2 regions of the Bradyrhizobium ferriligni genome follow, and region 2 is predicted to be linked to the other one. Evidence: predicted binding sites of a transcription regulator. Region 2 holds the regulator's gene; the other holds the start of a gene.
The links. Region 2 encodes PhoB, which activates phosphate uptake and scavenging genes when phosphate is short. Its sites were predicted from a motif close to TGTCATNNANCTGTCAT; they were not measured.
Positions count from the first base shown of each region.

Region 1: ugpB (sn-glycerol-3-phosphate ABC transporter substrate-binding protein UgpB) is a predicted target of PhoB. The motif match lies at 2,856-2,872, and genes of this name have one in related genera.

Region 1 is NZ_JBXEJO010000024.1:80,735-95,832, forward strand. Features, by position in the region: gene AC1VNY_RS16375 (GIY-YIG nuclease family protein) at 16-255, shown strand; gene AC1VNY_RS16380 (MarR family winged helix-turn-helix transcriptional regulator) at 272-733, opposite strand; gene AC1VNY_RS16385 (organic hydroperoxide resistance protein) at 903-1,328, shown strand; gene AC1VNY_RS16390 (CaiB/BaiF CoA transferase family protein) at 1,518-2,723, shown strand; gene ugpB (sn-glycerol-3-phosphate ABC transporter substrate-binding protein UgpB) at 2,927-4,243, shown strand; gene ugpA (sn-glycerol-3-phosphate ABC transporter permease UgpA) at 4,407-5,288, shown strand; gene ugpE (sn-glycerol-3-phosphate ABC transporter permease UgpE) at 5,288-6,136, shown strand; gene AC1VNY_RS16410 (sn-glycerol-3-phosphate import ATP-binding protein UgpC) at 6,136-7,218, shown strand; gene AC1VNY_RS16415 (Hsp20 family protein) at 7,389-7,814, shown strand; gene AC1VNY_RS16420 (BQ00720 family protein) at 7,865-8,134, shown strand; gene AC1VNY_RS16425 (DUF6665 family protein) at 8,207-8,554, opposite strand; gene AC1VNY_RS16430 (cytochrome P460 family protein) at 8,828-9,385, shown strand; gene AC1VNY_RS16435 (AMP-binding protein) at 9,403-10,932, opposite strand; gene AC1VNY_RS16440 (DUF5938 domain-containing protein) at 11,056-12,186, opposite strand; gene AC1VNY_RS16445 (SDR family NAD(P)-dependent oxidoreductase) at 12,223-13,026, opposite strand; gene AC1VNY_RS16450 (TetR/AcrR family transcriptional regulator) at 13,362-14,000, shown strand; gene ptsN (PTS IIA-like nitrogen regulatory protein PtsN) at 14,363-14,824, opposite strand; gene hpf (ribosome hibernation-promoting factor, HPF/YfiA family) at 15,056-15,098, opposite strand, start outside.
Region 2 is NZ_JBXEJO010000018.1:55,073-70,170, forward strand. Features, by position in the region: gene AC1VNY_RS13060 (acetylornithine transaminase) at 1-414, opposite strand, end outside; gene AC1VNY_RS13065 (GcrA family cell cycle regulator) at 903-1,415, shown strand; gene phoB (phosphate regulon transcriptional regulator PhoB) at 1,674-2,384, opposite strand; gene phoU (phosphate signaling complex protein PhoU) at 2,531-3,247, opposite strand; gene pstB (phosphate ABC transporter ATP-binding protein PstB) at 3,354-4,172, opposite strand; gene pstA (phosphate ABC transporter permease PstA) at 4,169-5,014, opposite strand; gene pstC (phosphate ABC transporter permease subunit PstC) at 5,019-6,008, opposite strand; gene pstS (phosphate ABC transporter substrate-binding protein PstS) at 6,238-7,248, opposite strand; gene AC1VNY_RS13100 (ATP-binding protein) at 7,384-8,697, opposite strand; gene AC1VNY_RS13105 (putative bifunctional lysylphosphatidylglycerol flippase/synthetase) at 8,782-9,837, opposite strand; gene AC1VNY_RS13110 (SelT/SelW/SelH family protein) at 10,171-10,398, opposite strand; gene AC1VNY_RS13115 (haloalkane dehalogenase) at 10,417-11,325, opposite strand; gene AC1VNY_RS13120 (TetR/AcrR family transcriptional regulator) at 11,322-11,912, opposite strand; gene AC1VNY_RS13125 (hypothetical protein) at 12,022-12,318, opposite strand; gene AC1VNY_RS13130 (OmpA family protein) at 12,321-13,715, opposite strand; gene AC1VNY_RS13135 (polysaccharide deacetylase family protein) at 13,884-14,942, shown strand.

The sequences.
Region 1 (15,098 bases), on a different contig from region 2:
CTTCAGTGGATGCGAATGTGGTACGTCTACATCCTCCGCAGCATCAACTTCCCTGATCAGGAATATGTCGGCGCGACCGAAGATCTGAAGCGCCGGCTTCCTGAGCACAACGCCGGCAAATCGGCGCACACCTCAAAATTTATGCCGTGGGACTTGGTCTGGTACTGCGCATTTCCCGACAAGTACAAAGCGTTGGCCTTCGAGAAATATCTCAAATCCCACTCCGGCCGCGCCTTCGCCAAGAAGCGCCTCTAACCGCCCCGCCCGCCCCCTACTCCCCCAGCACCGCATTCAGCCGGTCGCGCAGCGCGACGATCTCGTCCTTCATCGCCATCAGTTCGCTAACGGTGCAGTCCGAGGCCGCGAGGATCGACTGCGGCACGGCCTTGGCCTTGTCGCGCAGCGCGTGGCCCTGCGGCGTCAGCGCGATCAGCACCACCCGCTCGTCCGCGGTGCTGCGCGTCCGCTTGATCAACTCCGCCGCCTCCAGCCGCTTCAACAGCGGCGTCAGCGTGCCGGAATCCAGGAACAGGCGCTCGCCGAGGTCCTTCACCGCCACGTCGTCGCGCTCCCACAGCGCCAGCATCACGAGATACTGCGGATAGGTCAGCCCGAGCCGGTCGAGCAGCGGCTTGTAGACGCGGTTGAAGGCGTGCGCGGTCGAATAGACCGCAAAGCAGATCTGGTTATCGAGCCGCAGCGCCTGATCCGCCGCCGTCGGTTTCCTGGCCATGATTCCCATCGAATCCATCTCGTTTCCGGGTCATTCTGGGCTCTCGGGACCGCGGATTCAATTGCGAACAATTAAATGTGAGGCCGCATATTTTATATTGTGCACAATCTATTTGCGTGCAATACATACGTCGTCGAATTCAAGTCCACACCCACCAAGGGAGACCACGATGTCTGTGAACGTGCTCTACAAGACCAGCGCCAAGGCAACCGGCGGCCGCGACGGCCATGCGGCAACGCTCGACGGCGCGCTCGATGTCAAGCTCACGACCCCGAAGGAGCTCGGTGGCGGCGGCGGTGCCGGCAACAATCCGGAGCAGCTGTTCGCGGCCGGCTATGCCGCCTGCTTCATCGGCGCGATGAAGTTCGTGGCCTCGCAGGGCGGCCCCAAGGTTCCCGCCGACGCCTCGGTGACCTCGACGGTCGGCATCGGCCCGCGCTCGGAAGGCGGCTTCGGCCTCGCGGTCGAGCTCGCGGTGTCGCTGCCCGGCCTTTCCCGCGCCGACGCTGAAGCGCTGGTCGAGAAGGCCCATCATGTGTGCCCCTATTCCAACGCGACCCGCGGCAATGTCGACGTCAAGCTGAGCGTCGTCTAATTCCACATCACGCAATGGTCCGCCGCGACACGTGGCGGACTATTGCTCTTTCAGCGGCTGGTTCGCTTGGCGAACGCATGCGCCGCCTGCTGCATGGGCCTGCGCCGACGGAAGCATTGCTGCCCCGGCTGAAGACCGTTAGCTCTGGGACCCTCGTTATCTGATCCCAACTGAGCGAAGGTTGTTTCCATGAATACCCCAGCGGCTACGGGCGCGATGACCGGCCTGCGCGTGATCGATCTGACGCGCGTGCTCGGCGGCCCGTATTGCACCCAGATCCTTGCTGACCACGGCGCCGACGTGATCAAGGTCGAGCCGCCCGCCGGCGACGAGGTGCGCGACTGGGGCCCTCCCTTCCACGAGGAAGACGCAGCCTATTTCGTCGGCATCAACCGCAACAAGCGCTCGATCGGCCTCGACCTCGCCTCCGAGGGCGGCCGCGCGGTGCTGATGAAGATGCTCGAGACGGCCGACGTGCTGATCGAGAATTTCAAGCCGGGCACGCTCGACAAATGGGGCATCGGCAACGACGTGCTGCGCGCGAAATTTCCGCGCCTCGTGCATTGCCGGATCTCCGGCTTCGGCGCCGACGGCCCGCGCGGCGGCAATCCCGGCTATGACGCGATCATCCAGGCGATGACCGGCATGATCGCGGCGACCGGCTCGCCGGAGAGCGGCCCGATGCGGATCGGCGTGCCGCTGGTCGACATCACCACCGGACTCTACGCCACGATCGGCATCCTGATGGCGCTGTCGGAGCGGCAGCGCTCGGGGATCGGCCAGTTCATCGAGACGACGTTGTACGAGACCGGGCTTGCGATCATGCATCCGCACACCGCGAACTATTTCATGCATGGCAAGCCGCCGTCGCTGACCGGCAACGAGCACCCCAACCTCGTTCCTTACGCGATCTTCCCGACCAAGACCGACAACATCTTCATCGGCGTCGGCAATGACGGCACCTTCCGCAAGCTCGCCAAGGAGATCGGCAAGCCCGAGCTCGGCACCGACCCGCGCTTTGCCCGCAACAAGGACCGCATCGCCAACCGCGATGCGCTCCGCGTCGAGCTGGCCGCGGTGTTCAGCCAGCACGAGGCCGAGCCGCTGTGCAACCGGCTGCTCGCCGCCGGCCTGCCGGCCGGCCCGGTGCAGAAGATCGACCAGGCGCTGACCAACCCGCACACCATTCATCGCGGCGACGTCATCGAGAAGGATTGGTACAAGGGCGTCGCCTCGCCGATCCGCCTCGAACGCACCAAGCCGAACCTGCGCCGCACGCCGCCGAAGTTCAGCCAGCACGCTGCGGAAGTGCTCGGCGAGTTCGGCTACTCGAAGGACGAGATCAACGGCCTGGTTGAAAAGGGCGTGGTCTGCGGCCCCCAGCGCAAGCGCTAGCGCGACCATCCGTTAGCCCTGCGGTGCAACGTCGCGTCTGGCGCTGCACCGCACGGAGCCGGCTGCGGTCTTCGCCTTTTTTACCGCTTCCCTTCGCTTCGGCTTCCCCCCTACCATGACTTTCGTTTATACGGTCATTTGAACGTCATCCGGCGCTGATAACGCGCGCAACGAAAGATGATGTTCCAATTGGGAGGGTTTTGATGTTCTTTCGACGACTAGGCGCTGCCGCGGCAGCCGCTGCCGCGTTTGCATTCGCGTCGCCCGCGTTTGCGGTGACCGAGATCCAGTGGTGGCACGCGATGACCGGCGCCAACAACGACGTCATCGTCAAGCTGGCCAACGACTTCAACGCCTCGCAATCCGACTACAAGGTGATCCCGACCTACAAGGGCGGCTACGCCGACACCATGAACGCCGGCATCGCCGCGTTCCGCGCCGGCAACGCTCCGCATATCATGCAGGTGTTCGAGGTCGGCACCGCGACGATGATGGCCGCCACCGGCGCCGTCAAACCGGTCTACAAGCTGATGGCCGACGCCGGCGAGAAGTTCGATCCGAGCGTCTATCTGCCCGCGATCACCGGCTACTACTCGACCTCCAAGGGCGAGATGCTGTCGTTCCCCTTCAACTCGTCGTCGACGGTGATGTGGATCAATCTCGATGCGCTGAAGAAGGCCAACATCGCGGAGATTCCGAAGACCTGGCCGCAAGTGTTCGACGACGCCAAGAAGCTGAAGGCAGCCGGCTACGCTACCTGCGGCTTCTCCGGCTCGTGGGTCACCTGGGTCAATCTCGAACAGCTCTCGGCCTGGCACAATGTGCCGCTCGCCAGCAAGGCCAACGGCCTCGACGGCTTCGACACCGTGCTCGAGTTCAACGGCCCGCTGCAGGTCAAGCATCTCGAGAACCTCGTCGAGCTGCAGAAGGACAAGACCTACGACTATGCCGGCCGCACCAATACCGGCGAAGGCCGCTTCACCTCGGGCGAATGCCCGATCTACCTGACCTCGTCAGCCTTCTTCGGTAACGTCAAGGCGCAGGCCAAGTTCAACTTCACCGCGGCACCGATGCCGTATTATCCCGACGTCAAGGGCGCGCCGCAGAACTCGATCATCGGCGGCGCCTCGCTCTGGGTGATGGGCGGCAAGTCGGCCGAGGAATACAAGGGCGTGGCCAAGTTCCTGACCTTCCTCTCGGACACCGACCGCCAGATCTGGATCCACAGGGCCTCGGGCTATCTGCCGATCACCAAGGCCGCCTATGCCAAGGCCAAGGAAGAGGGCTTCTACAAGGACCAGCCCTATCTCGAGACCCCGCTGCTCGAGCTCACCAACAAGGAGCCGACCGCGAATTCCCGCGGCCTGCGCCTCGGCAACATGGTGCAGCTGCGCGACATGTGGTCGGAGGAGATCGAGCAGGCGCTGGCCGGCAAGAAGACCGCCAAGCAGGCGCTGGACGCCGCCGTCGAGCGCGGCAACCAGATGCTGCGGCAGTTTGAAAAGACCGCCGTCCGCTGACATGATGCCTTCGGGCATGATCCGGAAAGACGCGAAGCGGCTTTCCGAAAAGATCATGCCCAGACGACAAGCTAAAGCGCGATGACGATCCGACCTCATCTCATCGCGCTTTAGGGCCATCAACCGGAAGGCCGCATCCGCGGCCTGCCCTTCTTCCGAGCCCATGCAAAAGCAAGCGATTTTCCAGTCAAAGCTGTTGCCTTACGCGCTGGTTGCCCCGCAACTCGCGATCGTCCTGATCTTTTTCTACTGGCCGGCCGTGCAGGCGGTGATCCAATCCTTCCTGCTGCAGGACGCTTTCGGTCTCTCCACCAGCTTCGTCTGGTTCGAGAACTATCTCGATCTGTTCAAGGAGCCGGCCTATTTCGCGGCGATCGTCCGAACCTTCGTGTTCTCGTTCGCGATCGCGGTCTCCTCGCTGTCCTTCGCGCTGCTGCTCGCGGTCATGGCCGACAGGCCGCTACGCGGCTCGACGCTGTATCGCACGCTGCTGATCTGGCCCTATGCGGTGGCGCCGCCGGTGGTCGGCGTGCTCTGGGTGTTCATGCTGCACCCCTCGCTCGGCGTGCTGTCGCGCTATCTGCGCGCCATGGGCATCGACTGGAATCCGCTGCTCGACGGCAACCAGGCGGCGGCCCTGATCATCCTCGCCGCGGCCTGGAAGCAGATCTCCTACAATTTCCTGTTCTTCCTCGCCGGGCTGCAGAGCATCCCGAAAAGCGTGATCGAGGCCGCTGCGATCGACGGCGCCCGTCCGATGCGGCGGTTCTGGACCGTGATCTTCCCGCTGCTGTCGCCGACCATCTTCTTCCTCTTGGTCATCAACATCGTCTACGCCTTCTTCGACACCTTCGGCATCATCGACACCATGACCCGCGGCGGTCCCGGCAAGGCGACCGAGACGCTGGTCTACAAGGTCTATACGGACGGCCTGCTCGGCGGCAATCTCGGCTCGTCGGCGGCGCAGTCGGTCATCCTGATGGTAATCGTCGTCATGCTGACGGCGATCCAGTTCCGGTTCGTCGAACGCAAGGTGACCTACTGATGGTCGAGGAGGAGGGCTTCCAGCGCTATCTGGCTCACGCCATCCTGTGGATCGGGATCGCGATCGTCGCCTTCCCGGTCTATCTCGCCCTGGTCGCCTCGACCCAGGACAACGCCGTGATCGCCAACGGCCAGATGTCGCTGCTGCCCGGCGGCCATTTCCTCCAGACCTACTACCAGACGCTGTTTGTCGGCACGAGCGGCTCGACCCGCGAGCCTGTGCTCAACATGATGCTGAACTCGCTGATCATGGCGCTCTTGATCGCGGTCGGCAAAATCGCGATCTCAATCATCTCGGCCTACGCGATCGTCTATTTCCGGTTTCCGTTCCGGATGGCGATCTTCTGGATCATCTTCATCACCTTGATGCTGCCGGTCGAGGTGCGCATCTATCCGACCTACAAGATCGTCGCCGATCTGCACCTGCTCGACAGCTATGCCGGCCTCTCGCTGCCGCTGATTGCGTCAGCCACCGCGACGCTGCTGTTCCGGCAGTTCTTCATGACCGTGCCGGATGAGTTGCTGGAGGCCTCGCGGATCGACGGCGCGGGCCCGGTCCGCTTCTTCTGGGATACGCTGCTGCCGCTGTCGCGCACCAACATGGCGGCGCTGTTCGTGATCCTCTTCATCCTCGGCTGGAATCAATATCTCTGGCCGCTTCTGATCACGACGCGCGACGATATGCAGACCATCCAGGTCGGCATCCGCAAGATGATCACGACGACCGATGCGCTGACCGAATGGCCGATCGTGATGGCGACCGCGTTGCTCGCGATGTTGCCGCCGGTGTTCGTCGTCGTCGTGATGCAGAAACTGTTCGTGCGCGGATTGGTGGAGACGGAAAAGTAATGGCTAACGTCACGCTGCGCAGCGTCCGCAAGACCTATCCCGGTGGCTTCGAGGCCATCAAGGGCGTCGATGTCGACGTCGGCGACGGCCAGTTCTGCGTGCTGGTCGGCCCATCCGGCTGCGGCAAGTCCACGCTGCTCCGCATGGTCGCGGGGCTCGAGACTATCACCGGCGGCGAAATCGACATCGGCGGCCGCGTCGTCAACCAGGTCGAGCCCGCCGATCGCGACATCGCGATGGTGTTCCAGAACTACGCGCTCTATCCGCATATGAGCGTCTACAACAACATGGCCTACGGCCTGCGCAACCGCGGCATGGCCGAGGCCGAGATCAAGACCCGCGTCGAGGAAGCCGCGCGCGTCCTCGAACTCTCGCCGATGCTGGAGCGCAAGCCGCGCCAGCTTTCCGGCGGCCAGCGCCAACGCGTCGCGATGGGCCGCGCCATCGTGCGCCAGCCGAAAGTGTTCCTGTTCGACGAGCCGCTGTCGAACCTGGACGCCAAGCTGCGCATCGCGATGCGGGTCGAGATCCGCAAACTGCAGCGCCGGCTCAACACCACGTCGATCTACGTCACCCACGACCAGCTCGAGGCGATGACGCTCGCCGACATCCTCGTCGTCATGAACGGCGGCCAGGTCGAGCAGGTCGGTAATCCGCTGGACATCTACCAGAAGCCGGCGACCACCTTCGTCGCCTCCTTCATCGGCGCCCCGCCGATGAACCTGATGCCGCTGCGCGCGGACGAGCTGAAGTCCCAGATCACGGGCGCCGACGGCGCCGGCATTGTCGGGATCCGGCCGGAGGATTTCGTGATCTCGAGCGAGACCGGATCCGGCGGTGTTGCGCTTGGCCTCACGGTCGAGGCGATCGAGCATGTCGGCGCCGAGACCTTCGTCTACGGCAGCCGCCAGCGCGAGGAGCAGGGCGTTGCCGCCAATCCGGGCGAGCTGCCGCCGGGCGAGGTGATCGTCCGGGTTCCCGGTGTCTCGGGTCCCGCCATCGGCGAGCGGATCCGGGCCGTCGCCCCCCGCGACAAGCTGCACCTTTTTACCGCCGACGGCCGCAAGCGCGTCGGGGAGTAACCGATCGGGAAGAATTTACCCCCATGTTGCGGGCGTTTAGGCTGGTTTCGGGGCTGCTTGAACGCTATCCAGATCGCCCCCATATCCCTCACTGACCGGAGGCCAGACGGCCCGCCGGTTGCATGGGGCGCCGCAAGGGCCCCTCAAAGTCGCTTCGAGAGGACTTTGTAATGTCTCGTGTTCCATCGTTGTCCAGTCCGTTCCTTCTGGGATTCGACGAGATCGAGCGTGCGCTCGACCGCGTCGTGAAGGGCGCAGACGGCTATCCTCCGTACAACATCGAGCGGTGCGACCGTACCAACGGGCAGCCTGAACGGCTGCGCATCACATTGGCGGTGGCGGGCTTCACCCGCGACCAACTCGATGTAACTATTGAGGAAAATCAGCTCGTCATCCGCGGCCGTCAGCAGGACGACAAGGCTCGGCAATACATCCATCGCGGCATCGCCGCGCGCCACTTCCAGCGCACCTTCGTGCTGGCGGAGGGGATGCAGGTGCTGGGCGCGGATCTGAAGAACGGGTTGTTGTCGATTGACCTGGCCAGGCCGGAACCTGAACGGGTCATTAAGACAATCGCTATCAATGAGCACGAATAATAGAAACAACGAGCGGACTCGACCGCTTATCTGACTGAGGAGTCGAGACCATGAGTGAACTGAGTACCACCACCATCGAATCCGAGAGCGTCACGCCGGAAGCGCTGGCCCATCTGGGCGAAGGTCATATCGCCTATGTGAAGCAGGTCCGCTCCGAGGACGTGCCAGATCTCTTTCCGCAGGCGCCGAAGATCGCGCCGGGCCTCAAACTGTTCGCACTGCACGCCGCCGACGGCACGCCGATCATGCTGACCGACAGCCGCGAAGCCGCAGTCGCGAACGCATGGAGCAACGAGCTGCAGGCCGTCAGCGTCCACTGACGCAGGGTTGAACTAGCATCCGGGAATTCAATGCGCGGGCATGCCTCGATACCGAGGCGGCCCGCGCATTTTTCATGGCGATGTGGTCGACGTGGTGAGCATCGGGCCCATGCTGAGCTGCACCTCGCCGGGCACGTTGTAGTCGCGCATCAGCATGCGGTTGTTCCGCAGCCCGCAGGCCTCCCGCTGCACCACGAACATCCAGAGCGCATGGCCGGCCTCCCGTACCAGGAGACGCCGTGCCTGTTGTGTGGACGTCGATGCTTCAGCGCGCGAATGGGCGGCATCGAACTCGCGCAGCCTGGCGAGCGCCTGCTCCAGCGCGCGGCCCATGCGGCCGAGCGCACTCGCCCTCTCTTCGGCGAGCTCGTAAGCGAGAACGTCGACGGGAACGCGATCAAGGCGAAAATCGCGGGACATCAGTCATCCCTGGTTCGCACACGCAATGTTGCGCGCGTTCGTCTTCCGGCGTCATCGGCTGGTTGTCAATAGGTGCTCGTGTCTTCGATCGCCAAGCGAAAGCTCGCTCAACGTGAGCAATTCAATGCGCAGCCCTGGGCAGCGGACCATGGTCGCGGCTCCATTTCGCTTTGTGCATTTCCGTGCTGTAATAAGTTCCCGCGAGAAACACTGCGACAGGGGAATTTCCAGCAAGAATTATTCGCCGCCAAATCGATTGAAGGAGATGCGACCATACAGAAGAGCTCGCTGATCAATCTCGTTGCTTCGGTGTCGATTTCCGTCCTCGCGACCGGTGTCGCGATTTCCGCGCAGGACAAGTACAGCCTGCAAGTGCCGAACGGGCTCGCGTTCTCCGAGTTCAGGGGATACGAGGACTGGCCCGTGATCGCGATCAGCGAGAACGAAGGCGTCATCGCCGCGATCCTGGGCAATCCGGCGATGATGGGCGCCTTCCGCGAAGGCATACCCGGCAATGGCAAGCCGTTCCCGGACGGCGCCAAGATGGCGAAGATCCATTGGATCCCGAAGAAGCAGGAGGCGTATCCCGGTCAACCGACAGTGCCGGGCGCACAGCACGACGTCGACTTCATGGTCAAGGACAGCAAGAGGTTCGCGGACAGCGGCGGATGGGGATACGGCGCGTTCGAGTATGACGCGGCGTCAGATGTGTTCAGGCCCGCCACTACAGCGGACAATCCGCCCCAGGAAAACGACGCGAAGTGCGGCTACGCCTGCCACACGGTGGTACAGAATCGCGACTATGTCTTCACCGAGTACGGCAAGAGGTAGACACCGGATCGCACGGGCTAGCGTGGCACCAGCCGCGCGCGGATGTCCGGCTTCAGCACCTTGCCGACCTTGGAACGCGGAAGATCGTCCCAGACCTCGATCTGCTTCGGCGTCTTGATGCTGCCGATCTGCTGCTTGACGAAGGCGGCGAGCGCGGACGCATCGACGGTGTGGCCGGCGCGCGGCTGCACCACAGCGACGATCCGCTCGCCCCATTTGTCATCGGGCAATCCGATGACAGCGCAATCCTGCACCGCCTCGTGGGCCCGCAACGCGTTCTCGACCTCGATCGAGTACACGTTGAAGCCGCCGGTGATGATCATGTCCTTGGCGCGATCGACGATGTACAGGTAGCCGTCGCCGTCGATGTAGCCGATATCGCCGGTGTGGTGCCAACCATGCGCCGAAGCCTCGCGCGTGGCCTCGGGGTTCTTGTAGTAGCCTTCCATGACCAGCGATCCGCGCACCACGATCTCGCCGCGCGATCCCGCCGGCAACAGCTTCCCGTCGCCATCCATGATGCCGGCCTGCACCAGCGGGCCGATCCGCCCGGCCGACGAAAGTCGCTCCATCGCGATCGTGCCGTCCGGATTGTAGTGATCGGCGGGCGGCATCATCGAGATCATCATCGGCGCCTCGGTCTGGCCGAACAGCTGTGCCATCGGCCCGATCCGCTTCAAGGCTTCCGCGAGCCGCGTCGCCGAGATCGGTGCCGCTCCGTACCAGAAACATTGCAGCGAGCTGCGATCGGCCGCATCGAGCCCGGGATGATCGAGCAGCATGTAGATCACGGTCGGCGGCAGGAAGGTGTGGGTGACGCGATAACGCTCGATCAGCGCGAGGAACTCGCCGATGTCAGGGTGGTGCATGATCACGACGCGACCACCCAGCGTCATGATCGGAAAACAAAGCACGCCGGCGGCATGCGTCAGCGGCGCAAGCGCGAGATAAATCGGGCGGCCCTTGAACGGGTAACCCATCAGGGTCAGCGCGGTCATCGCCTCGATGTTGCGCCCGGAGAGCATCACGCCCTTCGGCTTGCCTGTGGTGCCGCCGGTGCCCGGGATCATCGCGAGATCGTCGATCGTGGCGCGCTGATAGACATCATCAATAAGGTCGCCGAGCCAGCGCTCGAACGACGGCGCGAACGGCAGCTCGGCGTCGAGACAGACCAGCGCGCGCAGCTTGGGCAGGTCCTGCCGGACGGCGTCAACCATCGGCGCAAAGCTCGAATGAAACAGCAGCAGGCTGCAATCGAACTGGTCGAGAATGAACTTGTTCTCGGCCGCCTCGTTGCGCGGATTGATCGGGCACCACACGGCGGCGGCGCGCGAGATGCCGAACACGCAGGCGAAAGCGAGCGGATCGTTGCCGGACAGGATCGCGACCTTCTCGCCGGGAGCGATGCCCGACCGCTCGAGGCCGCGCGCGATGCGATAGCTCAGCCGCTGCACCTCGCCATAGCTGAGATCGCGGCCGTCCATGGTGAGACACGGCGCGTCGGCGCCGAGCGAGGCACCCTTATCGAGATAATCGATGAAGCGCATGGCAGGTCTCGCGCAAGAGGCGGGTGACGCGCAACGCGTCACCCGCGGGAGGAGCGTTTTCGAGCAAAACGAAAACGCTTCAGGGAACGGAGTGTTGAGCCCCGATCCGAGCGGGGCTCAAGCTCAATCATGCACGGTCAGGACCGGCTGGCCGACCAGGCCGAAGCTGCGCAATTGCCCGAGCAGCTCGCGATGGCCAAACGCCTGACAGCCGGACGCGAAGCCTACGCGCTTGGGCGGCTGCTGCAGCAGGTGCGCGGCAGCATAGGCCTGCAGCATGCCGGTCTGCTTGTAGTTGCTGTTGCCGTAGATGACGCAGTGCGCGCGCCCCAGCGGGCCGGAGGCATACACCGAATCCAGCGACTTGTTGACGCGCGGATTCTCGCGCGGCGGCATGGTGTTCATCACGCCGGCAGCGGTCTGCGCCAGCGCGGCGTAGCGGTCGTCGGGTTTCATGTCCTTGGTCGCCTCCAGCGCGGCGGCGACGATCTGCGGCACGCCCAGCATCAGCGCGCGATTGAACACGCCGCCCAGCACCTTCACGTTGGCGACGCGCGGATCCTGCTTGAACCACACCGGGTGCGAGGTGCCGCCCCACGGCAGCGCCAGCGCCAGCTCGTGCTGGCCGGGGATGGCGAGGTTGTAGAGGCCCGCATCGGGCTGATGCTCGACGTACTTGTTCTGCTCCAGGTAGTAGGCCTTGGCCATCGCGGCGTTGACCAGGATGGTCTGCGTCGAGGCGATGGTCGGGCTGCCGCCCCAGAACACGGCGATGTCGAGCGTGTCGAGGCCGGGCGTTTCCAGGCACACCTGCGCAGCGATCTCGCCGGTGGTGTACATCTGCGCGATGCCCGGCGCCAGCAGCAGGCCGGCATTGGCGAATTTCGTACCAAACTCCTGCTCGAGCGTGATCAGCCAATCCTGCTCACCGGTCGTGTCCGTATAGTGGCACCTGGCAGCCAGGCAGGCCTGTACCACCTCGCCGCCGAACTTGGCGAACGGGCCCACGGTGTTGAGCACCACCGAGGCGCCCTTGAACAATTCGGTCAGCGCGGCCACGGTGTGCGGCACCGACACGACCTCATAGTCGGCGGTCTCGATACCGGCCACGTTCGATTTCATCGCGGCGTTGAGCTTCTCGGCGCTGCGGCCGGCGGCGATGAAGGGGATGTTGTACTCGCGCAGATATTCGCAGACCAGCCGGCCGGTGTAGCCGGATGCGCCATAGACGATGACGGGCTTCTTCTCGCTCATTGCGATCCTCCGAAATGCTTGTTGTCGGCTTTGTTGCTACATGCCCATGCCGCCATCGACCGGCAGGCCGATGCCGGTGATGAAGCGCGCATCGTTCGAGCACAGGAACACCGCGGCGTCGGCGATGTCGGAGACCTCCGCGAGCTTGCCGAGCGGCGTCTGCTCCACCACCGAGCCGACCGCGGCGTTGACGTCGGGCGCGAGACCGATATTCACGATGTCGTTGGCAAGCTGCAGGCCCATGTCGGTCGGGATCAGGCCGGGATAGATGCAGTTGACGCGCACGCCATAGCCGAGCTTGCCGGCCTCCATCGCGCCGACGCGCGTCATGCGGTCGACCGCGGATTTGGTGCCGGAATAGACCGCGATGCTCGGAAACGCGATCGTCGCCGCGACCGAAGCGATGTTGACCACCGCGCCGCCCTTGCCCGCGGCGCCGCCCGGCCGCATCGCGCGGAAGGCGTGCTTCATGCCGAGCACGGTGCCGACGATGTTGACGTCGCACATGCGGCGCGCGTCCTCGGCCTTGATGTCGGCGACCAGCGAGGTGATCTCGATGCCGGCATTGTTGATCAGGATGTCGAAGCCGCCGAGAGTTTCGACCGTCGCTGCGGCGGCCCGCTCCCATTGCGCATCGTCAGTGACGTCGAGCTTGACGAAGCCGGTCTTCACCCCGGCCTTGGCGATCTCGGCGGCGCTGGCCTTGCCGGTGTCGTCGAGAATATCGCCGATCATGACCGCGGCGCCGGACCGCGCCAATGCCTGCGCGATCGCCGCGCCAATCCCCCGGGCGCCGCCGGTGACCAGGGCTTTCCTGCCTTCAAGGCTCTTCCCACTCATGACGTAGTCCTCCCTTTGCTTGGTGATTTGATCGGCGTGCCGTTGGCCCCGGCAGCATGGGCCGGCGGTCTGCGCATTCTGGGTGCACTGGTGGTGGCGGCAGGCGTCAGCGGGGCGCAGCGTTGGCGCGCCCGGCGGTGCATCTCCTCCTGTTTCTCGATTGGTCAGCCGTCTTGACGGTTGTCCAAATTATTGCGCCAACCCTCGTCCAGGAACTTGACACTTGTCAAGTCTGAATTTGACAAGTGTCAAAGAGGATGATTGTGAAGGGATGGAGCGCGCCGCGGTCGCCGCGGTATAGTTGCTCGAGGGAAGAAGCAGAGGGAAGGCACGGAATGGCGCGGCAAGCGACAGGGGCGGCCCAACGCGTGGCTGTGGCGGCCGAGGCGCTGCGCGACGAGAAGTTCAACGCGCGACGCGTCGAGCTCGCGGAGGCCGCGCTGGAAACGCTTGGCGAGCTAGGCTTCGCGCGCACCAGCCTGCGCGAGATCGCGCAGAACTCCGCATTCACGCACGGCGTGTTTCACTACTACTTCAGCGACAAGCTCGACCTGATCTGCTGCTGCGTCCGTCACTACAAGGCGAAATGCGTGACGCGCTATGACGAGGTGGTGACGACAGCGCGCAGCCGCGACGAATTGACCGAAGGCTTCCTCGCCAAGCTCGCGGCCACGCTCGAGAACGAAGCGCGCATGCATCGGCTCTGGTACGATCTGCGCTCGCAGGCGATGTTCGAGCCGGCGTTCCGCAAGGACGTGCTCGAGATCGACAAGAGCCTGGAAGCGATGATCTGGCGCATCGCCACGCGCTACGCCGAGCTCGGCAACAAGCGGCCGGCATCGTCTCCGGCGGCGCTTTATGCGCTGTTCGACGGCCTGTTCCAGAGCGCACTGCTCCGGCATCTCGCCAATGACGAGAAGGCCGTGCCCGATCTGCTCGGCGAAGTTCGCCGTCTGCTGCCGACGATCTGTTGAGAGAATTGCGAACGATTCGACTCCAACCTCCCCTTGAAAAGGGGAGGTCGCTTTGCTCGCCAGAGCAAAGCAGGTGGGGATTCGCACTCTCCACATACAGCGTCGCCCGCGGCTGCCCCCCATCCCGACCTTCCCCCTTTCGGGGGGAAGGAGAAGACGGGCCTGTACGGATGGAGCTTCGTAGCCCGGATGGAGCGCAGCGCAATCCGGGATTGGCGCCAGTTGCGAGATTTCCCCGGATTGCGCTTCGCTCCATCCGGGCTACGGAGATTGAAACGATCGCGCATTGATGTGCGCCACCGCGTGGCGCGCAGTCTATGTCTTGGTGACAGTTGCGCGAACGAATCCGCGAATGCGGATGACTACGCCGCGCTCGCCGGCGGCAGCGCGAGCACGGAGTAGATCGCCTGGGCGTCGCGCGAGGCTCGCAGCTTCTTGGCGACGTCCTGGTCGCGCAGCAGGCGGGCGATTCGCGCCAGCGCCTTGAGATGGTCGGCGCCGGCGCCTTCCGGTGCCAGCAGCAGGAAGATCAGGTCGACCGGCTGTCCGTCCATCGCCTCGAAATCGATCGGGCGCTCGAGGCGGGCGAAGAAGCCGAACAGCTTCTCCAGCTTGGGCAGCTTGCCGTGCGGAATGGCGACGCCATAGCCGACCGCCGTGGTGCCGAGCCTCTCGCGCTGCAGCAGCACCTCGAAGATGGCGCGCTCATTCTGCCCGGTCAGAGCGGAGGCACGCGCAGCGAGTTCCTGCAGCGCCTGCTTCTTGCTGATGACTTTCAAAGCCGGGAGAATCGCCTCGGGTGCGACCAAATCGGTAATCGGCATTGGGACGTTCCGAGGTGAATGACCGTCAGGTTGCGAAATAGGCTTTACAGCGGCGGCGTCAAGAAGATGAGGTGGGATGCGGGCTTAGCCCGGGTCCGGTTGGCAGGGCTTCTACTCCAACGTATCGGCGGTGCCAACACCTGCGAACCCTGTTCCGCCTCCCTTGTTCCTGGAGGCGGCGGACCATAAGCAGGGCCGGCTTCGGACGTCAATGCCATCTGCCAACTATCCTCAAGGGCTCACCGCCGGCGGATCGACCCAGCCGACATTGCCA
Region 2 (15,098 bases):
CAGTGTGCGGCCGTGGAAGGCGCCCTCGAAGGTGATGATGCGGTAGCGCTCGCCATGGCCCTTGGAGAAGTGATAGTGGCGGACCAGCTTGATCACGCCCTCCATCGCTTCGGCACCGGAATTGCAGAAGAACACGAAGTCGGCAAAGCTCTGCTCGCACAGCCGCGCGGCAAGCACCTCGCCGTCCGGGCTCTTGAACAGGTTCGACATGTGCCAGAGCTTGGTCGCCTGTTCCTGCAGCGCCTTGACCAGATGCGGATGCGCGTGTCCGAGCGCGTTGACCGCGACGCCCGAGGTGAAATCGAGATAGCGGTCGCCGTTGGTTGCGATCAGCCAGGCGCCCTCACCGCGCTCGAAGCCGAGATCGACCCTGGCGAAGACGGGAAGCAGATGCGACGTGGCAGCGTTGGTCATGGCGTTCACTGACGGTTTTTAAGCCGACAATTGCCGCTGCGCCTTGACGCCAGCGCAGCAACGGCCAGCTTCGGAAAACAAAACGGCCGCCTTTGCGGGCGGCACGTGGCGGGCATTCTATGCTGCGGTCGGTAAGTGTCAATCGTCACGAAGTGGCCTTCCTGCAATGCGAAACGAGCGCAATCCGGAGCATTCCGGTGCGGTGGAAAAGCCTCATCGCAATGCTTAACTGTGTGGGAACATGTGGACGCACGGCCGCGGACTCTTGCGCCAGAGTCACGCCATATTGTAGCGTTTGGCCTGTCGGGTACGACATCTCGTGCGGCAGTACTGGACCCTCTAAGTAGCCTTCGTATCGCGCGTAAACGTTCGGGCGCAAGACCGCGCCCGGCGAGGGCTAAGGGATTCTGGCCGCAGGGATATTTGTCCAGATTGGCTCGCAGCGCCGCTCCAATGATTGGCCGGCGCTACGCGAAGGGAAGAATGCGATGACTGTATTGACCTGGTCCGACGATCGCGTCGAGCAGCTGAAGAAGCTCTGGGAGTCCGGCCTGTCGGCCAGCCAGATCGCGGCGGAACTTGGCAATGTGACGCGAAACGCCGTGATCGGCAAAGTGCATCGGCTCGGCCTCTCCGGCCGCGCCAAGGCACCCTCCACGGCCGCGCCGCGGCAGCGCAAGGCCCGCCCCGCCCAGCACATGATGCGGGTGGCGCGCCCGGTCTCGCGCGGCAACACCGCACTGGCGCACGCCTTCGAGGTCGAGATGGAGCCGGATCCGATCTCCTTCGACAATGTGGTGCCGATGAGCCAGCGGCTGTCGCTGCTCGAGCTCAACGAGGCCACCTGTCACTGGCCGGTCGGCGATCCCTCGAGCCCGGAATTCTTCTTCTGCGGCGGCAAGGCGCTCGCCGGCCTGCCCTATTGCGCGCATCACTCGCGCGTTGCCTACCAGCCCGCCGCCGATCGCCGCCGGCCGTCGGCGAAACCGCAGATCAAGTGAGCACTCGGGAAACCACGGAAGACCTGAAAAACAAATCCCCGCGAAAGCGGGGATTTTTTTGTGGCGCGCAGCCCGTTACATCACCGCCGTCGTCCCGGCGCAGGCCGGGACCCATAACCACGAATGCGTGTTGTTAGAAAGCCGTCCGGCCACGTGCCGATTACACCGGCCGCGGCGTATGGGTCCCGGCTCCCGTGCGCAATTGCGCACTAGGCCGGGACGACACCGTGCTGCGGGCTATGAATCCCGCAACGGCCGTTACGGCTGCGGCTCGGCCTTGGCAAAGCGGTCGTCGAGCGCGTAGCCGGCGCCGCGCACGGTGCGGATCGGATCCTGCTCGCGGCCGGGATTGAGCAGCTTGCGCAGGCGGCCGATGTGCACGTCGACGGTGCGTTCATCGATGTAGATGTCGCGGCCCCAGACGCTGTCGAGCAGCTGCTCGCGGCTGAACACGCGGCCGGGATGCTCGAGGAAGAATTCGAGCAGGCGATACTCGGTCGGCCCGAGATCGATCGGACGGCCGGAGCGCGCCACGCGGCGCTTCTCGCGGTCGAGCTCGATGTCGCCATAGGTCAGCACGGTCGCAAGCCGCTCGGGGCTCGCGCGGCGCAAGAGGCCCTTCACCCGCGCCAGCAGTTCCGGCACCGAGAACGGCTTGACGATGTAATCGTCAGCGCCGGTGGCAAGCCCGCGCACGCGCTCGCTTTCCTCGCCGCGCGCGGTCAGCATGATGATCGGAAGCTGCTTGGTCTCGGGCCGCGCCCGCAGGCGGCGGCACAGCTCGATGCCGGACAGGCCCGGCAGCATCCAGTCGAGCACCACGAGGTCGGGAACGCGCTCCTTCAGCCTCGTGTCGGCATCGTCGCCGCGCCCCACCGTCTCGACATCGTAGCCTTCCGCATCGAGGTTGTAGCGCAACAGCGTCGTCAGCGCTTCCTCGTCTTCGACTACCAGAATGCGTGCGCTCATCGGTTTAAGTTCTTTCTCTGTGGTGATCCGTTGCCCAGACGCAAACCGAAACGCTTAACTTCCTTGAGCATAGTTCCCGCGGAAACGATTTGTCGCGAGGATCGTCCAGTTTCACTCTTGCCGGTTCCGCGCTTGCCGATCATGCCTCAGTTGCCCGGCACCGTGGTGGCAAAAGTGGTCATGTCCCCCTTCGGGCGCTTGTCGGTGATCTGCTGGCCCTCGATCATGTAGAACACGGTCTCTGCGATATTGGTGGCGTGATCGCCGATCCGCTCGATGTTCTTGGCGCAGAACATCAGATGGATGCAGAACGAGATGTTGCGCGGATCTTCCATCATGTAGGTGAGCAGTTCGCGGAACAGCGAGGTGCAGATCGCATCGACCTCCTCGTCGCCCTTCCAGACGTTCATCGCCGCCGGCAGGTCGTGCGCGGCATAGGCGTCGAGCACCGACTTGACCTGCGACAGCACGAGGTCGGTCATGTGCTCGAGGCCGCGGATCAGCTTCAGCGGCTGGAAATCGCTCTCCAGCGCCGCGACGCGCTTGCCCATGTTCTTGGCGAGGTCGCCGATCCGCTCGAGGTCGGTGGCGACGCGCATCGCGCTGACGATCTCACGCAGGTCGATCGCCATCGGCTGGCGGCGCGCGATCGTCAGCACCGCGCGCTCTTCGATGTTGCGCTGCAGATTGTCGATCTCGATGTCGGCGGCGACCACGCGCTTGCCGAGCGCGACGTCGCGACGGATCAGCGCGTCGACCGACTCGGTAATCATCCGTTCGACCAGGCCGCCCATCTCGGCGACCAGGCGGGTCAACTCCTGCAGGTCGCTGTCGAATGCCTTGGCGGTATGTTCAGAAGCCATCGCTTGTCTCCCTCAACCATGTTCCCGGGGATCATGGTTTCGTGTCCTGAATTTTAGCATGACCTGATCGGAAAACCGGTTTCCACTTTTCCGGATCATGCGCCGGTCAACCGAACCGGCCGGTGATGTAGTCCTGGGTGCGCCGATCGCTCGGTGAGGTGAAGATCTTGTTGGTGTCGTCGAACTCGATCAGCTCGCCGAGATACATGAAGGCGGTCTTGTCGGAGACGCGCGCCGCCTGCTGCATGTTGTGGGTGACGATCGCGATCGTGTAGTCCTCGGAGAGCTCCTGGATCAGCTCCTCGACCTTGGCGGTCGAGATCGGGTCGAGCGCCGAGCACGGCTCGTCGAACAGGATCACCTCGGGGCGCACCGCCACGGTGCGCGCGATGCACAGGCGCTGCTGCTGGCCGCCGGAGAGCGACAGGCCGGAGGCGTTCAGCTTGTCCTTGACCTCGTTCCACAGCGCGCCGCCGCGCAGCGCCTTCTCGACCCGGTCGTCCATCTCGGACTTCGAGATCTTCTCGTAGAGGCGGATGCCGAAGGCGATGTTCTCGTAGATCGTCATCGGGAACGGCGTCGGCTTCTGGAACACCATGCCGACCCGCGCGCGCAGCAAGTTGAGGTCGAGCTTGGGGTCGAGAATGTTGGTCTGGTCCAGCATCAGCTGGCCGACCGCGCGCTGGCCCGGATAGAGGTCGTACATCCGGTTGAAGATGCGCAGCAGGGTCGACTTGCCGCAGCCGGACGGGCCGATGAACGCCGTGACGCGGTTGGTGCCGAGCGTCAGGTTGATGTTCTTCAGCGCGTGGTGCTCGCCGTAATAGAAGTTGAGGTTGCGCACCGTGACTTTCGGCGGCGCTTCCGGCAGCGGAACCTGGGGAACGTGGCCCGCGGCAGTCGTGGAGACGGAAAGCTCGGTCATTTTGCGGCCCTTTCGGCACCAAGGATACGCGCGCCGATATTCAACGCGAGCACGGTGAATGTGATGAGCAGCGCACCGCTCCACGCCAGCTCTTTCCAGTAGGCGTAGGGGCTCTGCACGAAGTTGTTGATGGTCACCGGCAGGTTGGCCATCGTCTTGGTCAGATCTAGGCTGAAGAACTGGTTCGACAGCGCGGTGAACAGCAGCGGCGCGGTCTCGCCGGCGACGCGGGCGGTCGCCAGCAGCACGCCGGTGATCAGACCCGATCGCGCCGCACGATAGGCGATCCGCTTGATCACCAGCGAACGCGGCAGGCCGAGCGCGGAGGCGGCCTCGCGCAGCGGATTGGGCACCAAGAGCAGCATGTCCTCGGTGGTGCGCAGCACGACGGGGATCACGATCACCGCGAGCGCGAGACTGCCTGCGATCGCCGAGAAGCCGCGCATCGGCACCACCACCGCACCATAGATGAACAGGCCGATGATGATCGAGGGCGCGCTGAGCAGGATGTCGTTGATGAAGCGGATCACCGAGGTCAGCTTGTCGTGCTTGCCGTATTCGGCGAGGTAGGTGCCGGCGAACAGGCCGAGCGGCGCGCCGATGCCGACGCCGATCGCGGTCATGATGACCGAGCCGACGATGGCGTTGAGCAGGCCGCCTTCGGTCGAGCCGGGCGGCGGCGTGTTCTGGGTGAACAGCTGCACGCTGAGGCCGGCGAGGCCGTTATAGAGCAGCGTGATCAGGATCAGCGCCAGCCAGGTGACGCCGAACAGCGCGGCGCCGACACAGAGTGCGCGGATGACGATGTCGCTGCGGCGGCGGGATTTGTAGATCGGGTTCATGGCGTTACTTCCCCGCCTTCTTTTCAAGCCGCATCAGCATCAGCCGCGCGCCGGCGAGCACGAAGAAGGTCAGCACGAACAGCAGCAGGCCGAGCAGGATCAGGCCGGACTGGTGCAGGCCGTCGCTCTCGGCGAATTCGCTTGCGATCGCCGCCGAGATCGTGGTGCCCGGCGCGAAGATCGACGACGAGATGCGGAACGAGTTGCCGATGATGAAGGTCACCGCCATGGTCTCGCCGAGCGCGCGGCCGAGCGCCAGCATGATGCCGCCGATCACGCCGACGCGGGTGTAGGGGATCACGACGCTGCGGACGACCTCCCAGGTGGTGCAGCCCATGCCGTAGGCGGCCTCTTTCAGCACCGGCGGCACGGTCTTGAACACGTCGACCGAGATCGCGGTGATGAAGGGCAGCACCATGATCGCAAGGATCAGCGCAGCGTTGAACAGGCTGAGATAGGACGGCGGGCCGGCGAACACCGCGCCCAGCACCGGGACGCCCTCGAAGATCCGGATCATGAAAGGCTGGAACGTGTTGGCCAGGAACGGGCCAAGCACGAAGAAGCCCCACATGCCGTAGATGATCGAGGGGATGCCGGCGAGCAGCTCGATCGCGATGCCGATCGGGCGGCGCAGCACTTGCGGGCAGAGCTCGGTGAGGAACACGGCGATGCCGATGCCGACCGGAATGGCGATCAGCATCGCGATGACCGAGGTGATCAGCGTGCCGTAGATCGGGCCGAGCGCGCCGAGTACCGGCGGATCGGCCGAGGGTGCCCAGCGCTGCGTCCAGAGGAAGGCGAAGCCGTATTCCTTCATCGCCGGCCAGGCGCCGACGATCAGCGACAGGATGATGCCGCCGAGGATCAACAGGACCGAAATCGCCGAGATGCGGGTGATCCAATAGAAGGTGAGGTCACCGAGCCTGAAGGCGCTGAGGGCCTTGGCGCGATCGTAAGGTCCCGCGGCTTCCATCACATCGCTCTGAACAGCCATGTCTGCCACGCCAATCCCCTCTTTAGTATGCAAAAGCCACGCAAACCGCTACGCCCCGAAGCGATCTTCACTGACGCATTTGGCCGGGCGTCGTCGTTCCAGCCACGCCCCTTGAGGCGCGAACCCCGGCCTCGATCCCGCGCTTGTTGCCGCGGTGATGGAGACCGGGTCTTGGTCGCTCAACCTGTGCCGCGATCGAGTCGGCACAGGTCCTGCCGCAAAGTTGGACTTAGCTCTTGATGTCAGAGGACCAGGTCTTCTCGATCAGCTTGACGACCGCGTCCGGCATCGGGATGTAGTCGAGCTCTTCGGCTGCCTTGTCGCCCTTCTCGAAGGCGTACTTGAAGAACTTGAGCGCTTCCTGCGAGGCCGCCTTGTCGGTCGAGTCCTTGTGCATCAGGATGAAGGTCGCCGCGGTGATCGGCCAGGAGGCTTCGCCCGGCTGGTCGGTCAGGATCACGTAGTAGCCGGGAGCCTTGGCCCAGTCGGCGTTCGACGCGGCGGCCTGGAAGGCAGCGATGGTCGGCTGCACGGTCTTGCCGGCCTTGTTGACCAAGCCGGTGTAGGTCAGCTTGTTCTGCTTGGCATAGGCGTATTCGACATAGCCGATCGCGTTCTTGGTCTGGCTGATGTTGCCGGCAACGCCTTCGTTGCCCTTGGCGCCGACGCCGACCGGCCATTCGACCGCGGTGCCGGAACCGACCTTGGACTTCCAGTCGGCGTTCGACTTGGAGAGATAGTCGGTGAAGTTGAAGGTGGTGCCCGAACCGTCCGAACGGCGCACGACGGTGATCGCATCGCCCGGCAGGGTCAGCTTCGGATTGAGCTTGGCGATCGCCGCGTCATTCCACTTGGTGATCTTGCCGAGATAGATGTCGCCGAGCACTTCGCCCGACAGGATCAGGTCGCCCGGCTTGATGCCTTCGAGGTTCACGACCGGGACGATCGCGCCCATCACCATCGGCCACTGGACGAGGCCGTCCTTCTCGAGCTGCTCGTGCTTGAGCGGCGCGTCGGTGGCGCCGAAGGTCACGGTCTTGGCCTGGATCTGCTTGATGCCGGCGCCGGAGCCGATCGACTGGTAGTTCAGACCATTGCCGGTCTCCTTTTTGTAGGCGTCAGCCCACTTCGAATAGATCGGGAACGGAAACGTCGCGCCCGCGCCGGTAATATCGGCAGCGAAGGCCGACGTCGAAGCGGCGATCATGCCGGCTGCGACGATTGCTTTGATGAAATTCATGGGTTGTCTCCATCCAGTGAGCGAAGCGCCGAATGCGCCCGATCGCGCTCACGCCGGTCCATCTAGGAGCGGTCGGTGCTGCTTTTACGAAGGTTGGATGACAGTTGGATGACAGCGCTAAGCAGCTGAAAATGCTTAGCTTTGGGTTGGCAACGGGGTCTTCGGCCGGGGAAAACAGGCGGTAAAAGTGGCGCCGTTCTTCGGCACGCTCTCGATCAAAAGACGCCCGCGATGACGGTTAAGAATATGTTTCACCAGCGATAATCCAAGGCCCGTTCCGCCCTGGTTACGGCTGTCGCCGACGTCGACCCGGTAGAAGCGCTCGGTCAGCCGCGGCAGGTGCTCCGGGGCGATGCCAGGGCCGAAATCCCGTACCATGACACGGATTTCGGGGGTCCCCTCGCCCGATGCACCCGAAACGGCCTGATTCAGCGACACTATGACGCGGCCCCCGGAGGCGCCGTATTTGAGGGCATTCTCGATCAGGTTCTCGAACAGGCGGAGCAGTTCCTCGCGGTCCCCGGCGATCATGACCGGGGCCTGAGGCAGGTCGACCTCGATCTCGACCTGGCGCTCGCTGGCCAGCGCCTCGAGCCCGTCGGCCACCTGGCGGATGATCGGCACGATATCGATCGAGGCCTCGGGCCGCACATGGGCCGACAGTTCGACCCGCGACAGCGACAGCAAGTCGTCGATCAGCCGCGCCATGCGGGTCGCCTGGGTGTGCATGATGCCGAGGAAGCGCTCGCGCGCCCGCGCGTCCTCGCGCGCCGGCCCCTGCAGCGTGTCTATGAAGCCGGACAAGGCGGCGAGCGGCGTGCGCAGCTCATGGCTGGCATTGGCGACGAAGTCGGCACGCATCTCCTCGACTCGGCGCAGCGGCGTCAGGTCGTGGAAGGTCATCAGCATGCACTTCTCGGTGCCGCCGAACTGGGTCGGCACCGGCACCGGCGTAATCACCAGTTCCATCCAGCGATCGACCGGAACGTGGTCGGTATAGGTGGCGCGGCGGGGCTCGGTGGTCGCGATCGCCTCGCGCAGCGCGGTGATGATCTCCGGCGAACGCAGGGCAAATTGCGCCAGTTCGTTCTTGCGCAGCGCCGGCGCGAGCTGCGCCGCGGCGGTGTTGAGATGGATGACGCGGCCGGCGCGATCGAGCAGCACGGCGGGATCCGGCATGCCGGCGACGACCGCGCTGACCGCGGCGGCCTCGACCGGATTGACGCCGCGGACATCCTCGCGCGAGGTTCCGGCATCATGCAGCCGCCATGGCACCAGCGCCGCGGCCGCGATGCAGACGAACACGGCGCAGGCGCGCACCAGCGACAATTCGCCGAGCGCGACCACCACGCTCAAGGCCAGCGCTGCGGCAAGCAGGATCAGCGCGGAGTGGCGCAACCGGTCTGGCCAGGGCGAGAAGATGGAGGAATGCGAATCGTCAATTGCCATCGCGGCGGCTTTCATCCCGTCGGTTCATGTCTCGCCCAGGCGCGGTCACATCGACCTACCCTCGGGAGGCATCGGGCCGCTTCATCAGACCCCGGAGTCACCGCGCTTGCGAACCAGAACCGCCTCATGGTGCGGCTCGGCGCGGGGACCCGAATCAGCCTGCGGCAGCCGTTTGAGTCGGGCGCCGACGATAACCTCCCGAAACGTCAGCAAGATTACAGATATGACGAACGGCGCAATATAGTAGAGCAGCCGGAACAGCAGCATACCGCCGAGCAGGTCCTCGCGGTCCATCTGCCAGAGGCCGACCAGCATGGCGGCGTCGAACACCCCGAGGCCGCCGGGGGAGTGGCTGGCGAAGCCGAGCAGGGTTGCGGACACAAAGATGACCGCGACCACGACGAAGCCGAGATTTGGCTCGTCCGGCACCAGGACGTACATCGCCAGCGCGCAGAAGCCGAGGTCGAGGATACCGATCGCGATCTGCAGCAGCGTCAGCGGGCCGCCCGGCAGGGTCACCGTCCAGGGGCCGCGGCCGACCACCCGCGGCTGGGTCCAGACCCAGACCACATAGGCGACCAGCGCGGTGATGATCGCGAATGCCAGCGCCCGGTTGAGCCAGGGCGGCAGCTGGTCGATGTTGGCGGCGGCCTCCGGGTGGTAGGCGATACCGAGCCCGAGCACCGCGGCATTGCCGAGCCAGAAGGTGAGCCCGGCGAGAAAGCAGATCTTGGCGACGTCGATCGCGTTCAACCCCCACGCCGAATAGATCCGGTAGCGCACCGCGCCGCCGGTGAAGACGCTGGCGCCGACATTGTGGCCGATCGAGTAGGAGGTGAAGGCCGCGAGCGCGTTGATGCGATAGGGCACATGGGCGTGGCCGATCGCGCGCACCGCGAACAGATCGTAGAAGGTCAGCGTGAAGTAGCCCGCCGCGACGAACAGTCCCGCCAGGGCAATCTGCCGCGGCTCGGTGCTCTTGATGGCCTCGAGCACCTCGTTGGTGTCGATGCCGCGCAGCATGTGATACAGGACGTAGCAGGCGATGCCGATGACGGCGATGCTGATGACAACACCCAGCCGATGCAGGATTTGCTTCTGGCGCAGAAACGCCATCGCCCTGCGTATTGCTTCCAGCATCTAGACCTCGAATTGCGATCCCGCGACGACGGCTCCCGGGCGAACTCCGCCGGCGCTTCGCTGTGCCCTGGCCCGTGTAGCGCGTTTTAAACCGGAGTGGAATTCGTCAAAAGACAATAAAACGCGCATCTTCAAGATATTACGGATGATTCATGACAGCGGGTGCACAAATATGCGCGTTTCCCGCCGCCTTCGACAAGACTTGACATGCGCGTGCGGCAGTTAGCCCGCCGAACGGTCCGCAAGGCCATCCGGGAAACTACGGTGAAGCATCGGCACGGCCGAATAAAGAATGATCTTCCGCTACCCGGCCGACAGGCGCTCCGCTGATCGTCAATCCCGCGCGGCCGTGACCGCGGCGACGATCTCGGCGGCATCGGGAAAATGTCCCCTGGCGCGCCTGGCGACAACCTCATCGCCAAGCTTGACCTCGAAGATGCCGCCCTTGCCGGGGATCAGCGTCGCGTCGACGCCAAGGCGCTCGCGCAACAGCGCCGCAGCCTCTTTCGCACGCTTCTCATAGCCGCATGGCCGGCAATAGGTGATCGAGACATTCGTCATGTCATGCCCTCCGTGCTCTCATGCGGCATGGCGCTGCGCGGAGGCGGCCTCGACGCCGGCGATCCAGCCGGCCACGGAGCGGCCGATCGCCTCCGGATGATCCTCCTGCAGATAATGCGCGCCCGCGCCGAGTTGAATGACCGCGCAATGCGTGAGCGTCTTGGCGAATTCGGCGGCAAAGGCCGGTGACACCAGCGCCCCGGGCGACCCAACGAACAGCAGCTTGGGATAGGTCGATGCCGCGAGCGCCGCATGCGCCACCGTGAGCGCCTCGGCGACATCGGCCGGCTCGCCCGCGATCGGCAGCTCGCGCGGCAGCATCAGGGTCGGCTTGCGGCTCTCGCGCGTCGCAAACGGCGCGCGGTAGGCGGCCATCTCCTCCTCGCTGAGCGTGCGCAGGATCGAACCGGGCAGCACGCGTTCGACGAACGCATTGTTGTCGAGGACCATCGCCTCGCCCACGCCCGGGGTACGGAATTTCCGGAACGTCTCCCGCGCGGCGTCGTGCTGGTGGAAGTCCGACCAATCGCGCATCGGGCGGATGAACTCCATGAAGGCGAGCCCGCGCACCAATTGCGGACGGCGTGCCGCGAGGTGGAAAGCGAGCGCCGTGCCCCAGTCCTGGGCGACGAGATAGGCCGAGGTAATGCCGAGCTCGTCGACCAGCGCGTCGAGATAGTCCGCCTGGTCGAGGAAGCGATAGCCGATGTCGGGCTTGCCGGACTGGCCATAGCCGATCAGGTCGGGCGCGATGCAGTGCCCGACGGGGGCGACCAGCGGCATGATGTTACGCCAGATGTAGGACGACGTCGGATTGCCGTGCAGGAACAGCACGTGCGGCGCGGCGCTGCGGCCGGTCTCGCGATAGGCCATCGTGCTCCCGAGCACGGCGCGATGATGCAGGCTGATATCGGCGGATATGGTCATGGCAACTCCTTGAACACGGTTTGGAATGCGATCGTCTTGAAACGCGTCAGCGCGGCTTCGCTGCGTTCGACCTTCATGCGCAGCATCGCGCCCTGCCAGGATGCGAGCAGGAAATCGGCCAACTGATCGGGATCGAAGTCGGAGGCGATCTCGCCCGTGGCCTGAGCCTCGGCGATGCAGGCCGCAAACGGCGCGCGCCATTCCCGGAAGATGTCGTCGAGCTGCTCGCGCAGCATCTCGCTCGAGCCCGACGCCTCGAGGCTGAAATCGCCGATCAGGCAGCCGCGGGTGAAGCCGTCATGCGCAAGCTTGCCGGTGATCAGATCGAGATAGCTTCTCAGCCTTTCGCGCGGCGTCAGTGTCGTGTCGCCGAGGGCTTCCGCGACCAGGCCACGGACATAGAGGAAGTAGCGGTCGAGCACCTCGGACGCGAACAGCTCCTTCGAGCGGAAATGGTTGGTGAAGGAGCCCTGCGGCGCGCCGGCGGCGGCGGTGACGTCGCGCACGCTGGTGCCGTGATAGCCGGTGCGGAACATTTCCTTCAGGCCGGCGTCGAGGATGGCATCGCGGAGAGAGGGTTTTGGCATGGACAGGATTTAATACGTACGTACGTATTAATGTCAAGCGCTAAAATGAATGCGGCTCGCCCGTGCGCTTGGCGGCGCCGCTCAGGCCCGTCGGATCAGGAGATTGAGGTCAGCTCGCGGGCTTGCTGCGCGAAACCACCCAGTCGCGCAGCCAGGAGCCGATCGCGCAGCCGACGAGATAGAGCGCGAACATGACCAGGAAGAGATCGAGCCAGTAGCCGAACCGGCCGGGCACGATCCGCGCGAACGACGCCGCCACCAGCGCGGCGGCGAGCAGTGCCAGCCAGCGCATCCAGACCTTCGAGACGCCCTGCGCCCGATGCACCACCGCGATCCAGCCCATGCAGAAGCCGAGCAGCGCCGCGCCGAGCAGCCAACCCCAGAAGAATGTCGCGAGCACGGTCATCGCTACTTCACCACGAATTCGATGCGGCGGTTCTGCGCCTTGCCGTCTTCACTCTCGTTGCCGGCCAGCGGCTGCGTGCTGCCATAGCCGATCGGCGTGAAGCGGCTGGCGGGCAGGCCGGCGCGCACGAGATAATCCACCACGGCCTGCGCGCGCCGCTCCGACAGCGCCTGGTTGGCGGCCTCCTCGCCGTCGCTGTCGGTATGGCCGGCGATCTCGATCGTCGCATTGGGGCAGCGCAGCGCGGTCTCGATCAGGCGGTCGAGCAGGCCGGCTGAATCCGGCACGATGTCGGCCTTCCCCGACTCGAAGCGGATCTTGCCCTTTGAGAGGATTTCGGAAAACAGCTGCTGGCACACCGTGGGATCGACCGGGGCCGCCGCCGGCTTGACCGTGACCTCGGCCTTGTATTGCCAGCCCTGCGGAAAATCCTTGCCGAGCCCGTCGCGGATCTGGCCGGCGGCGGCATCGTAGAGCGCATCACCCGACAGCTTCACCTCGCGGTCCGATACCACCAGCGTTCCGGTCGACAGCCGCGACAGCGCGCCGAGCGCGGGCACCACCGCGGCCGCGAAACCCGACGGCGCGCCGATGCTGGCCTTGAGATTGTCGACCACCTTCTCGCTGAAGAACTTGCGGCCGGCGGCCGCGACCAGCGCGGCATGCACGTTGTTGTCGGGGACGTAGCCGGTCAGCGTCAGCGTCACCGCGACCGGGTCCTTGTAGGCCTGGAACACGTAAGGCGGCGCCTTGATGTCGTTGGCGGCGATCGAATAGCCTTCCGGCAGGTTCTTCAGCGCCGCGGCGACCGCTTCGCGTCCGCCGAGCTCGCGCGCCATGCCGGCGAGGGCAACCTTGTTGTCGGTCAGCGTGATCTTGCCTTCCTTCAGCTTGCCGATCTGGTCGAGCAACAGCAGCGCCGCGGCGTCGAATCGCAACGGCGCGCCGCGGGCGAGCACCATCTGATCCACCACCTCGACACCGCCGAGACTGGCCTTCGCGGCCTCGGTCAACTTGCCCTTGCTCGACGGCAGCGGCGCATTGCCGCCGAGCGTGACCCGCACCACGTCGCGTTCGGCGGACCAGACAAAGGGCTTGGCTTCGGGAACAAGGCGTGTCTCGTCGTTCACCAGCCGCACGCCGGGGACGGCTTCGACCGACGCCACCGCGCTGAGGCGGCCGTCTTCGGAGAAGGCGTTGGCCGCGAACGTCACGTCGCGCCCGTCGACGCTGATGCGGCGCTTGTCGAGGACAGTGTCCTTCAGTGCGGTATTAGAGCGCGCGGCAAGGTCCGCTTCGACCGTTGTGGTGCTGGTCCAGGCCGCAATACCCCAAAGCACGACCAGTGGAATCACCCCCGGCCACCACTTGCTACTCCACTTGAAAAGTCCGTGCATTCAGCGTCCTGCGGGGTCGGGAACCAGAGAGAAAACAAACCCTTGGCTGACTGTCAAACCCCAAATGACGCCCATGGCGGGGGCGCCATGTCGGACCGGGATAACAGTTTCTTCAGTGGTCTTTCGCTAAGTTTGCCGCGGAATGCAAATCGGCCGGCCCGCGCCCTCATGAAACAACTCCGCAACACCGTGATCCGTGCCGGCATGGAGGCGTTGTATTTCTCGGGTGCGCATATCCTGCTGCGGCCGATCTTCGCCGGCGTCGGCGCCATCTTCATGCTGCACCACGTCCGCCCGCGGCGCGGCGATGCGTTCCAGCCGAACCATCATCTCGAGGTCACGCCGGACTTCCTGCGCGCGATGCTGACGCATCTGCGCGCGCTCGACGTCGACGTTATCAGCATCGACGAGGCGCATCGCCGTCTCAGCGAACGGAATTTTGCGCGACGCTTCGCCTGCCTTACCTTCGACGACGGCTATCGCGACAACCGTGATTTCGCGCTGCCGGTGATGCGCGAGTTCGGCGCCCCGTTCACGGTCTATGTCGCGAGCGATTTCGCCGAGGGCTGCGGCAGATTGTGGTGGATCGCGCTGGAGCGGGTGATCGCGGCGGCGTCCGCGATCGAGGTGCCGATCGACGGCACCATGACGCGGATCGACACCGCGACGGCACCGGCCAAGCGCACTGCCTTCGGCCGCATGCACGACTGGCTGCGTTCCCTGCCCGGCGAGCAGGAGATGCAGGCCGAGATATCAGCGCTGTGCGCCCGTCACGGCGTCGACGAGAGCGGCATCGCCCGCGAGCTCTGCATGTCCTGGGACGAGTTGCGCGGCTTTGCCGACGATCCGCTGGTGACGATCGGCGCGCACACCATCACCCATTGCAATCTCGCCAGGCAGAGCGAGACGATCGCATCGTTCGAGCTCGCGACCAGCCGGGCGCGGATCGAGGATGCGCTGCAGCGGCCGGCATTGCATCTCGCCTATCCCTATGGCGACCGGATCGCCGCCGGGCAGCGTGAATTCGCCCTCGCCCGGTCGATCGGCTTTCGGACCGCGGTGACGACGCGGCCGGGCATGCTGTTTCCCGAAAGCGCCGACCATCTGACCGCGCTGCAGCGGGTGTCGCTGAACGGCAATTACCAGGACACGCGCCTGCTGCCGGTGCTGACATCCGGTGCCGCCACCGCGGTGTGGAACGGCTTTCGCCGCATCGACGCGGCGTAACGCGTTTCCCGTTTCCATCCCGGCTCGACGCAACCCAATTTCGGTCTGACTTCCCCTTCCCCCTGAAAGGGGGAAGGTCGGGATGGGGGTCAGCCACAAGCGACGGTGCCTGGGGAGAGAGCAGATCCCCACCCGCTTTGCTCTGTCGAGCAAAGC